Regions from separate parts of the Pseudoalteromonas rhizosphaerae genome, predicted to be linked through region 3. Evidence: predicted binding sites of a transcription regulator. Region 3 holds the regulator's gene; each other region holds the start of a gene.
The links. Region 3 encodes sigma-54, which starts transcription at its own class of promoters, with help from an activator protein. Its sites were predicted from a motif close to GTTGGCACGNNNNTNGNNT; they were not measured.
Positions count from the first base shown of each region.

Region 1: a site for sigma-54 is predicted at 1,393-1,411, ahead of PVK79_RS23200 (TorF family putative porin). Genes of this name have one in related genera too.
Region 2: a site for sigma-54 is predicted at 1,402-1,420, ahead of PVK79_RS08670 (hemerythrin domain-containing protein). Genes of this name have one in related genera too.
Region 4: a site for sigma-54 is predicted at 1,055-1,073, ahead of PVK79_RS02305 (YggN family protein). Genes of this name have one in related genera too.

Region 1 covers NZ_CP118496.1:5,289,598-5,291,806, reverse strand. Annotated here, with positions in the region: gene PVK79_RS23205 (aldo/keto reductase) at 1-480, shown strand, start outside; gene PVK79_RS23200 (TorF family putative porin) at 615-1,292, opposite strand; gene PVK79_RS23195 (hypothetical protein) at 1,582-2,209, opposite strand, start outside.
Region 2 covers NZ_CP118496.1:2,035,131-2,037,339, forward strand. Annotated here, with positions in the region: gene PVK79_RS08665 (TonB-dependent receptor domain-containing protein) at 1-631, opposite strand, end outside; gene PVK79_RS08670 (hemerythrin domain-containing protein) at 939-1,364, opposite strand; gene PVK79_RS08675 (alpha/beta hydrolase family protein) at 1,595-2,209, opposite strand, start outside.
Region 3 covers NZ_CP118496.1:5,066,999-5,069,207, forward strand. Annotated here, with positions in the region: gene lptB (LPS export ABC transporter ATP-binding protein) at 1-40, shown strand, start outside; gene PVK79_RS22120 (RNA polymerase factor sigma-54) at 107-1,603, shown strand; gene hpf (ribosome hibernation promoting factor) at 1,632-1,919, shown strand; gene ptsN (PTS IIA-like nitrogen regulatory protein PtsN) at 1,924-2,209, shown strand, end outside.
Region 4 covers NZ_CP118496.1:504,633-506,841, forward strand. Annotated here, with positions in the region: gene PVK79_RS02300 (aminotransferase-like domain-containing protein) at 1-115, shown strand, start outside; gene PVK79_RS02305 (YggN family protein) at 199-996, opposite strand; gene PVK79_RS02310 (PA3496 family putative envelope integrity protein) at 1,404-1,592, shown strand; gene PVK79_RS02315 (glutathione peroxidase) at 1,642-2,133, opposite strand.

The DNA of each region.
Region 1 (2,209 bases), 220 kb from region 3:
GCATTCACTACTCTTAAGCAAAATGGTGATGTACTCGATTTTGGTGTATCAAACTTTACGCCATCACAACTAAGTTTATTGCAGTCGCGTCTTGATTTTGAATTGGTGACCAATCAAATTGAATTTTCACCGTATGAAATGCAAGCACTTGATGATGGTAGTTTAGACCAATGTCAGTTACTTGATATTAAACCTATGTGTTGGTCACCTTTGGCTGGCGGTCGCATTTTTGCAGAAAATGATGAAAAAGCGATTCGCCTGCGTCATGTACTCGAACAAGTCGGCAGCGAAATTGGTGCAAGTTCTATTGATCAAGTGGTTTACGGGTGGTTATTAATGCACCCAAGTTCCCCATCAGTGGTACTGGGCACTGGCAACATTGAGCGTGTTAAATCGGCTGTTGCTGCTAAGCAGTTAAAACTCAGTCGCGAACAATGGTATCGTATTTGGCAAGGTTCAACAGGGCACAGTGTGCCATAGGAGTTGTAAGTTTTAAGCAGTCTGAGTTTAGGGTAAGTATTGACATAAAATCTGAACTTAGTCGCTTTTACCGCTTACCAAGATCGAGAAAGGGCCTTACGGCCCTTAGTGTTGCAGCAAGTAACACATTCTTTTTATAGGCTAAAGTCCATTGAAAAAGCAACGTAAGCCTTAATATCACTGTCATCCATATCGGTATCAGATAGACCAAAAGTGAAGCCATCTTTAGAGATAGATACGCCGTAGTCGATGATGTCGTCATCACCAATAAAGTCGCCTGAGTAATGGCCTAAGTGTAAGGCCATTTCAGTGCCATTAGTACCAACTGCGAAACCGTAATCTGCAGTCAGGTATAACGAATCACCAAAGTCTGTGCCATCACCGCTTGCGGCTGAAGTTGCAAGAACTGATGCGCCAAAGCTAAAGCCACCCATACTGATGCTACCGTAAATTTCAGAAAAATCAGCGTCTGCGCCAGAAGCTGCATCAGGGTAAGCGTAATAGATGTAGCCAACGTCGTAGCTCATATTTTCATTAATATCGCCACCAAAACCAGCATAGAGATCAAGCTCGTAGGTCATTTCATCGGCCCAGCTTGCATTTGAAGCCCAAGTACCAGCATAAAAACCTGATTCGTTGGCATAATCAATACCACCTGAAATTGCAGCATCACCACCGGTTTGTTCTTGACCACGCCATAAGTAGTTTGAAGTTGCTGCGGCATTGGCTGTTACTTCTGCATATGCTGCTGTAGATGTTGCACCCATGAGTACAAGTGTGCTGATCGCAATTGCTGATTTTAGTTTTAACATGTTTGGTATCCTGTTGTTATGCTGATTTTTTGGCTCGCAATTATTAATTAGATTGCAGTCTATAATTGCGGATCCTATTTTTAGTTGTCTACCAGGATAATTGCACTGCTTGTGCCAAGTTAAATGAAAAGCAATAATTTATATTTAAATTACTTTATAAACAACGGTATAAATATTTATAGTGAAAGGAGGAGATTGTTTTTTACGAAGCTTGCGCACTTTATTGGTGCGTAAAAAAACCCGCATGCACAACTCAGTTGCAGCGGGTTTTTGTATTTTTTACTGTGGTTTAACCAAAAATAGTACGCATTAGGCTGATTGTTTCGTTCACGCCACGGCCTTTTTGTACTTCGCTGATAATTGAATCACGCTTTGCGCGAATATGCTCAGGCATATCGTCAGCAGCAAGTGCGCGATCTACAAGTATTTCAGCAGACTCTTTACCACGACGCACTTTTCTAGTGCCAGTGGTTGTTGTACGCTTTGGCTTGCTCAATAACTTGATGTAGTTAGAGTTTTCAGGCGTGTTTTTGTCCGCGTGATAGAAAAAGCACGGAATTAACGCTTTGATTGCAACAAGTTGTTGATCCAGCTCGCTGTCACCACTTGCCATTTTAAACCAAGACATACCATGAACTGCTTGAACAATATCCTGCCAATAACGCGCAAAGTCACGATTATTTAATTTAGTAATAGCCAATGCTGAACAAAGTGCATCTAAACGGGTGTTATTAATTGGTGTAAAAACATCTGGGCGGCGCATTGCTAATAGACGAGTTGCCGGTGCAAGCGTTGGCTTTTCATTGCTATCAGTAAAGGCTTTTAAATATTTGACCACAAATTCTTGGTAATCAGCTTCAGTTACTTCACCTTCTAAAGGTATATGTGCTAATGCTTCATCAAATAATGCCGGCAGG
Region 2 (2,209 bases), 2.3 Mb from region 3:
CACGGATCCCGTAAGTTAATCCCTCAACGCCGCTTGGTCCGGTCAAATATATATCGACTTTATTATCGTTACCGTATTGATCGTCTTGTTGGATATTACTGCTTACCGTGACGCTACCATGGGTGCTATCAAGATTTTTACGAGTGATAATATTGATTACACCACCGATTGCATCAGCGCCATATAAAGTGGACATTGGGCCACGAACGACTTCAATTCGCTCGATAGCCTCAAGTGGCGGCATATACATAAATTGGCTGTTACCAAAGTTGTTTGGGCCTATATTACCTACGTCACTTTGACGGCGGCCATCAATAAGCACTAGAGTATAGCTTGCGGGTAAACCACGCATGGTAATACTAATATTACCGTTTTTATCTTGTCCGGCACCAACATCGATACCTTCGATATCACGAAGCGCATCAGCAAGGCTAGTAAATGGCTTATTTTGTAGATCTTCGCGAGAGACAACTGAGACACTTGCAGGTGCATCTATTAATTTTTGCTCATAACCAGAAGCGGTGACAACCATCACTTCCATATTTTCAGCTGTGTCATCATCAGCAATAAGTGTTGTTGATGTTAATAATGCACTGATCAGTGAGGCCAGATAAAGCGGGCGGGATTTCATTGTACTTCCTTCATGACAAGAATAAAGATTATTAATCTAATAAGCAACTAAGGTGGGTATGATAACAATTATCAGTTGCATATTCAATTGCGAAATATTTACATTCAATGAATGATTTTCATATTAAATAAAGGTGGGGATGGAGCATGAGCATTAAAAAACCCAGCGTTTGATGCCGGGCTTAGTTAATTTAAGAGTATTTGCTTAGCCAAGTATTGACCGTGTTAGAGGTGCCTAATAAATGCAAATGGTATAGAGTTGTAGCTATTTAGAGAGCTTTATAAATTAAAGCGGGCACATATAGCAGTTAACTCATCGCATCATTATACTTTTCGGCTAGACTTTCTTTTTGACTTTCGGTTAGCGCTTTACCGGCTAGTTGAAATACTTCATGCTCTTCTTCAGCAAGATGATGATGTACAAGATGATGTAATTTTTTAGCGGTCACAAGCCACGCTGGTGAGCTCATATCAGTTTCTTCAAGTTGCTCAATCAATTCATCAAGTTCATGATGCTCTGCAATACTATGACGGGCTTTTTCATGGGTTAAATCATCAAACATCAAAGGATTGTAGAAATAACGCTCTTCAAATTTAGCATGTTCTACTAACTCATGTTTTAAATTATCCATAAGAGACTGTCTATTCGGTGACTCCCCCTGGGTTTTTATCAGCGCATCGACAAGCGAACGTTGTTTATCGTGATCATTACGAAGTGCTTCAAAAATATTCATGGGTTTTCCTTGCTTTACTCATTAATTACAATGAATATTGCAAGACGGAAGCCAACTTTTAAGTTGTTGTAATATATTGATTTAATTTTTATATTTTAGCTTGTTAGGATGTTTTCTTGTAAAAATTACCGAGTTAGGTCTTTATATTACATCCATATACATTGTTATTCAAAAGCAAAAAGGCCAACATGAATGTTGGCCTAAAAGCATATTTACACAAAATAAGAGAGTTATTTATTGGCGTCTTTTACCGCTTTTAACTTGCCTGCATGGTCAATCTCGAATGCTGGCATGTCTTTTTTGCCGTCAATTAAATAGTTATCCATCCAACGCATTAAACGTAAACTGTAATCATATTGCGCGGCTACTTTACGGTTACCATGACCTTCGCCTGGATAGTATACAAGGCGTACATCTTTGCCTTGTACTTTCATATAACGGTACAGTTCCATTGATTGTGCAGGGTGTACGCGAGGATCATCTTTACCATGCATGATCAGTAATGGTGTTTTAGACTGGCCAGCCCAGTAAATAGGGCTGCGCTCTAAATACCACTGCCATTTATCCCATGGGTATGAACGTGCATGCACAAGATTCATTTCGTTGGAAATATCAGTAGTTCCAAATTTAGATAGTTGGTTGGTAACACCTACAAACATTACGCTCGCAGCAAAGTGTTCAGTTAATTTTGTTGCGGCCCATGCTGATGCATAACCACCATAAGAGCCACCCGTAATACCAACACGTTTAGTATCAACTAAGCCCATTTCAACAAGATGCTGTTTAAAGTCAATTAAATCGTCAAACTCTTTACCTGCATAGTCGTTTTGACCAAGCTTTGAATA
Region 3 (2,209 bases):
AGTCCGCGATGTTTACCTGGGCGAGCAATTTAGGCTATAAAGCCACGCTCGGCTAAGTATCTGCTAGACTTAACGATGATAACAATAAAAGGATTGTTAGAGATACATGAGGCAATCACTCCAGCTGCGCATGGGCCAGCAACTTACAATGACACCACAGCTGCAACAAGCAATTCGCTTATTGCAACTCAGTACATTGGATCTCCAGCAAGAAATTCAAGAAGCACTCGACAGCAATCCATTGTTAGAGCTAGAAGAGCATGAATATTCAGACGACACGGCTGGTAAAAACGAACAAAAACAAGACAACGATGACTTAACTGTTAGTGCATCAGCAGACGACAAGCCCAGCGAATATGAACAAGAAAGTAGCGAAGCATTAAGTAAAGAGACTTTAAGTGACGAAATGGCTATGGACGTCACCTGGGACGAATACATGAGTGCTGCGCCAAATACGTCATCCGGCCCAATGCCTGAAGATGAGTCAATTTATCAAGGTGCTTCAACTGAAACCCTGCACGAATATCTGATGTGGCAATTACAGCTCACACCTTTTAGTCCAACCGATGAAGCTATTGCCATTGCGATTGTTGAAGCTGTTGACGATTCAGGTATTTTAACCTTGAGCTGCGAAGACATCGCAGAGAGCTTAAATCAAGGTAATAACGAAGAAGAAATCGAACTAGACGAAGTGCAAGCAGTGTTAAAACGCATTCAGTTATTTGACCCTGTTGGTATTGCTGCGCGCAGCCTACAAGAATGTTTATGTATTCAATTAAATCAATTTGATCCTGCAACTCCTTGGATTAGCGAGACTAAAATGATTTTAACTGATCATATCGATTTATTAGCTAGTCGTGACTATCGCACTTTGATGAAAAAGACTAAGCTTAAAGAAGATGAGCTGAAAGAAGTAATGACATTGATCCACAGCCTTAATCCAAAGCCTGCGGATACTATAGTACGCGAAGAGTCAGAGTATGTTATACCTGATGTTTCGGTGAAAAAAATTAAAGGTCGCTGGGTGGTTGAACTTAATCCAGACAGCATGCCAAAAATTAGAGTGAACAGCCAATATGCGGCAATGTCACGCTCAGTAAAATCAAGCACTGACAGCCAATTTATACGTTCGCATTTGCAAGAAGCTAAATGGTTTATTAAAAGCCTAGAAAGTCGTAACGAGACGTTACTCAAAGTAACTAACTGCATTGTAAAACAACAGCAGGGATTCTTTGAGCATGGCCCTGAAGCAATGCGACCTATGGTACTAAACGACGTTGCTGAAATGGTTGAGATGCACGAATCAACAATCTCTCGCGTAACGACACAAAAGTACATGCATACCCCCCGTGGTATTTTTGAGTTAAAGTATTTTTTCTCAAGTCATGTAAGCACTGAGAACGGCGGCGAATGCTCTTCGACAGCTATTCGAGCATTGATCAGAAAATTGATCAGTGCAGAAAACTCAGCGAAACCATTGAGTGATAGTAAGATTGCAGATATATTGGCAGAGCAAGGTATCAAAGTAGCTAGACGGACTATTGCAAAATACCGCGAGTCACTGGCTATTCCACCGTCAAATCAACGTAAAAGTTTGATTTAAGGCGTAAAATCACAAGAGGAAAATGCTTATGCAACTAAATTTAACTGGTCGTCACGTAGAAATTACTGATTCATTAAGAGACTATGTAAACAATAAGTTTGCCAAGCTTGAAAGGCATTTTGATCATATCAATAATGTCCATGTTATTCTTGATGTAGAAAAACTAAGCCAAAAAGCAGAGGCCACATTACATGTCAGTGGCGCTGAATTATTTGCCTCGACTGAGCACCAAGACATGTATGCAGCTATTGACGGACTAATCGATAAACTTGATCGTCAAGTAATTAAACACAAAGAGAAGCACGCTCGACACTAACACTATGAAATTAAGCTCACTTATTTGTCAGGACTGCAGTAAAGCTGCGGTCCTTTTTAATAGCAAAAAACGGATCATTGAATTTATAAGCCAATTGGCTCATGAACAACTCCCTCAGCTATCACAACAAGAAATCCTCAACGCACTACTATCGAGAGAAAAACTAGGTAGTACCGGTATTGGTCGTGGTATTGCTATCCCTCATGGCCGTATGAGTGGTGTTGAAAACCCGCTAGCAATAATTTTAGTGAGTGAATCACCGGTTGATTTTGATGCGATTGATAATCGCC
Region 4 (2,209 bases), 770 kb from region 3:
AGCCACCAATAAATACCGCAGTTGTATTCGACTAAGTTATGGTTTGCCATGGGGTGAAAAAATTGAGCAAGCGATTATAAAGCTAGGTGAGTTAGTGCATTTAGCGAAGAAATAGCATGGCATAAAAAAGCAGCACCTTTAAAAAAGAGTGCTGCTAAAGGGATATCAAACTTTTAGCGTTTAGAACCTGAGTTCAAGTTAGTTATTTTGTTTATAACTAAATAATTGGTAGTCTTTCAATTCTGGAACTAGTTTAACTAATTGTTGCTCTTGATCAGCAATGGTTGAAAAATTACCGCACAGTGCATCAGCGCGTTTTTCAAGTTGGTTAGCTTGTTGCTCAACTTTGGCTTCAATTTCAGCCCCCATATTTTCCATGCGTTGTTCAAAGGCTTGCATATCGCCACCAGAGCCCATTAGTTCTGAACCTACAGCCATTAAAATACTACCCATCGATTGCATCATCGCAGCTTGTACAGCGCTTTCTATTTGCTCATCAAATTGGCTTTCAAAGTTTTCGCCAAATTGGCTAAAGCTTTGTTGGCCCATTACAAAAGCGCCTTGTTGGTAAAAGGTGTTTTGTACTTCTACCTGAATATCAGCCATTAATTCATTAATGCTATCTAGGCCATCGATATTAAATGCATTGGCGACTTCTTCAATGGCGACCCCGGCAATTTTAACGCCTTCAAGAGCAATGTTCGCGACTTCTGGTAATTGGCTACGCAGACTGTCTGAATAATTACTGATCGCTTGGTGTTGTTGACTGTTGAGTGTCAAAGTTTGGCCATCAATCATTAACTCGCCACTGTTTATAAAAGTCATAGTGTGGTTATCAGCTGTAAAAATTTCTAATTCATTTGGCTTAATACGCACATCATTTTTAAATTCAACGTCACATGTGTCGCCGCTAAAAGAAATATTCGTCTCATTATCATTGTGTGCCATTGCCCCTGTGGCAATGAATAAAGAACTTATTAATAGTAATTTTTTCATTTTTATTTCCTGCTAATTTGTTGATTATGACCAGTACGCATTTAACGTATTTAATACTTATCAAGTTTAATGCCAATAATTATTGGCATTTAAAAACAATGAGTTAATTGTTTTTTTCCTTTTTTAATTACATTTAAATGTTATAAAAAAAGCCATTTTTTAGTCATTTTGACTAATTTACATTAATACATAAAAGATACTTATCGTTTCGATAAAAAACTCTCACTTTCCAGAACTCAAATTTAGCGCTATTTATTCACAATATCGACATAACACTATTTTAGAATTGCGTTATGGCTTTATTTTGGTGCTTTTTCATACGGTGAAATAGTGCTGAACATTTTTAATTTACCAATGATAGTGATAAAAAATCCTTAATTGGTCTCAAACACTTTATGGAGTGGGTTGTGGGTAAGACATTTAGTTACGATGCGCTAGATGACGATTTTGTTGAAGACGAGTACGAAATGGTCGGGCGTAATCAACACGACAAGAATAAGCAAAAGGTTAAGAAAAAGTTGGAAGACTACCTTGAGCAAAAACGCTTGCGTAAAAACTTGGGCGATGATGACTTAGATGAGTATTTAAACGACTAAGAGATAATTTAAATAAAGAGGCAATTTGCCTCTTTATTGCTTTTAGAGTTTAGATATTACTGCTTTTAAGGGCTTTGATAATAGCACCTTCGATTTGCTGCGGTTTGGTAAATGGTGCAAAGCGTTTAATTGCCTCGCCGTCGCGGCCAACTAAAAACTTAGTGAAATTCCATTTTATTTTGCGGGTTAAAAATCCAGGTAAGGCTGATTTTAAATGCCTGAATACGGGGTGGGCGTTTTCGCCATTAACATCAATTTTGCTCATCATCACAAAATCAACACCGTAGTTAATTAAACAACCTTGCGCTATTTCTTTTGCGCCGCCAGGCTCTTGTTTGCCGAATTGATTGCACGGAAAACCAATAATTACTAACCCTTGATCAGCGTATTTTGCATGTAATTGTTGTAAACCTTCGTACTGTGGAGTGAAGCCACATTTACTGGCAGTGTTGACAATTAACACAACTTTGCCTACGAAATCTGAAAAATCAATGCTTTGGCCTTGCAGATTGCTGGCTGAAAGTTGATAGAAGTCGTTCATGTTGCTCTCTTGTTATTGTTGTTTGTTAAATTCTATCCTGAGTTGTGACAGACATACAGCTTAAATTATCATCACA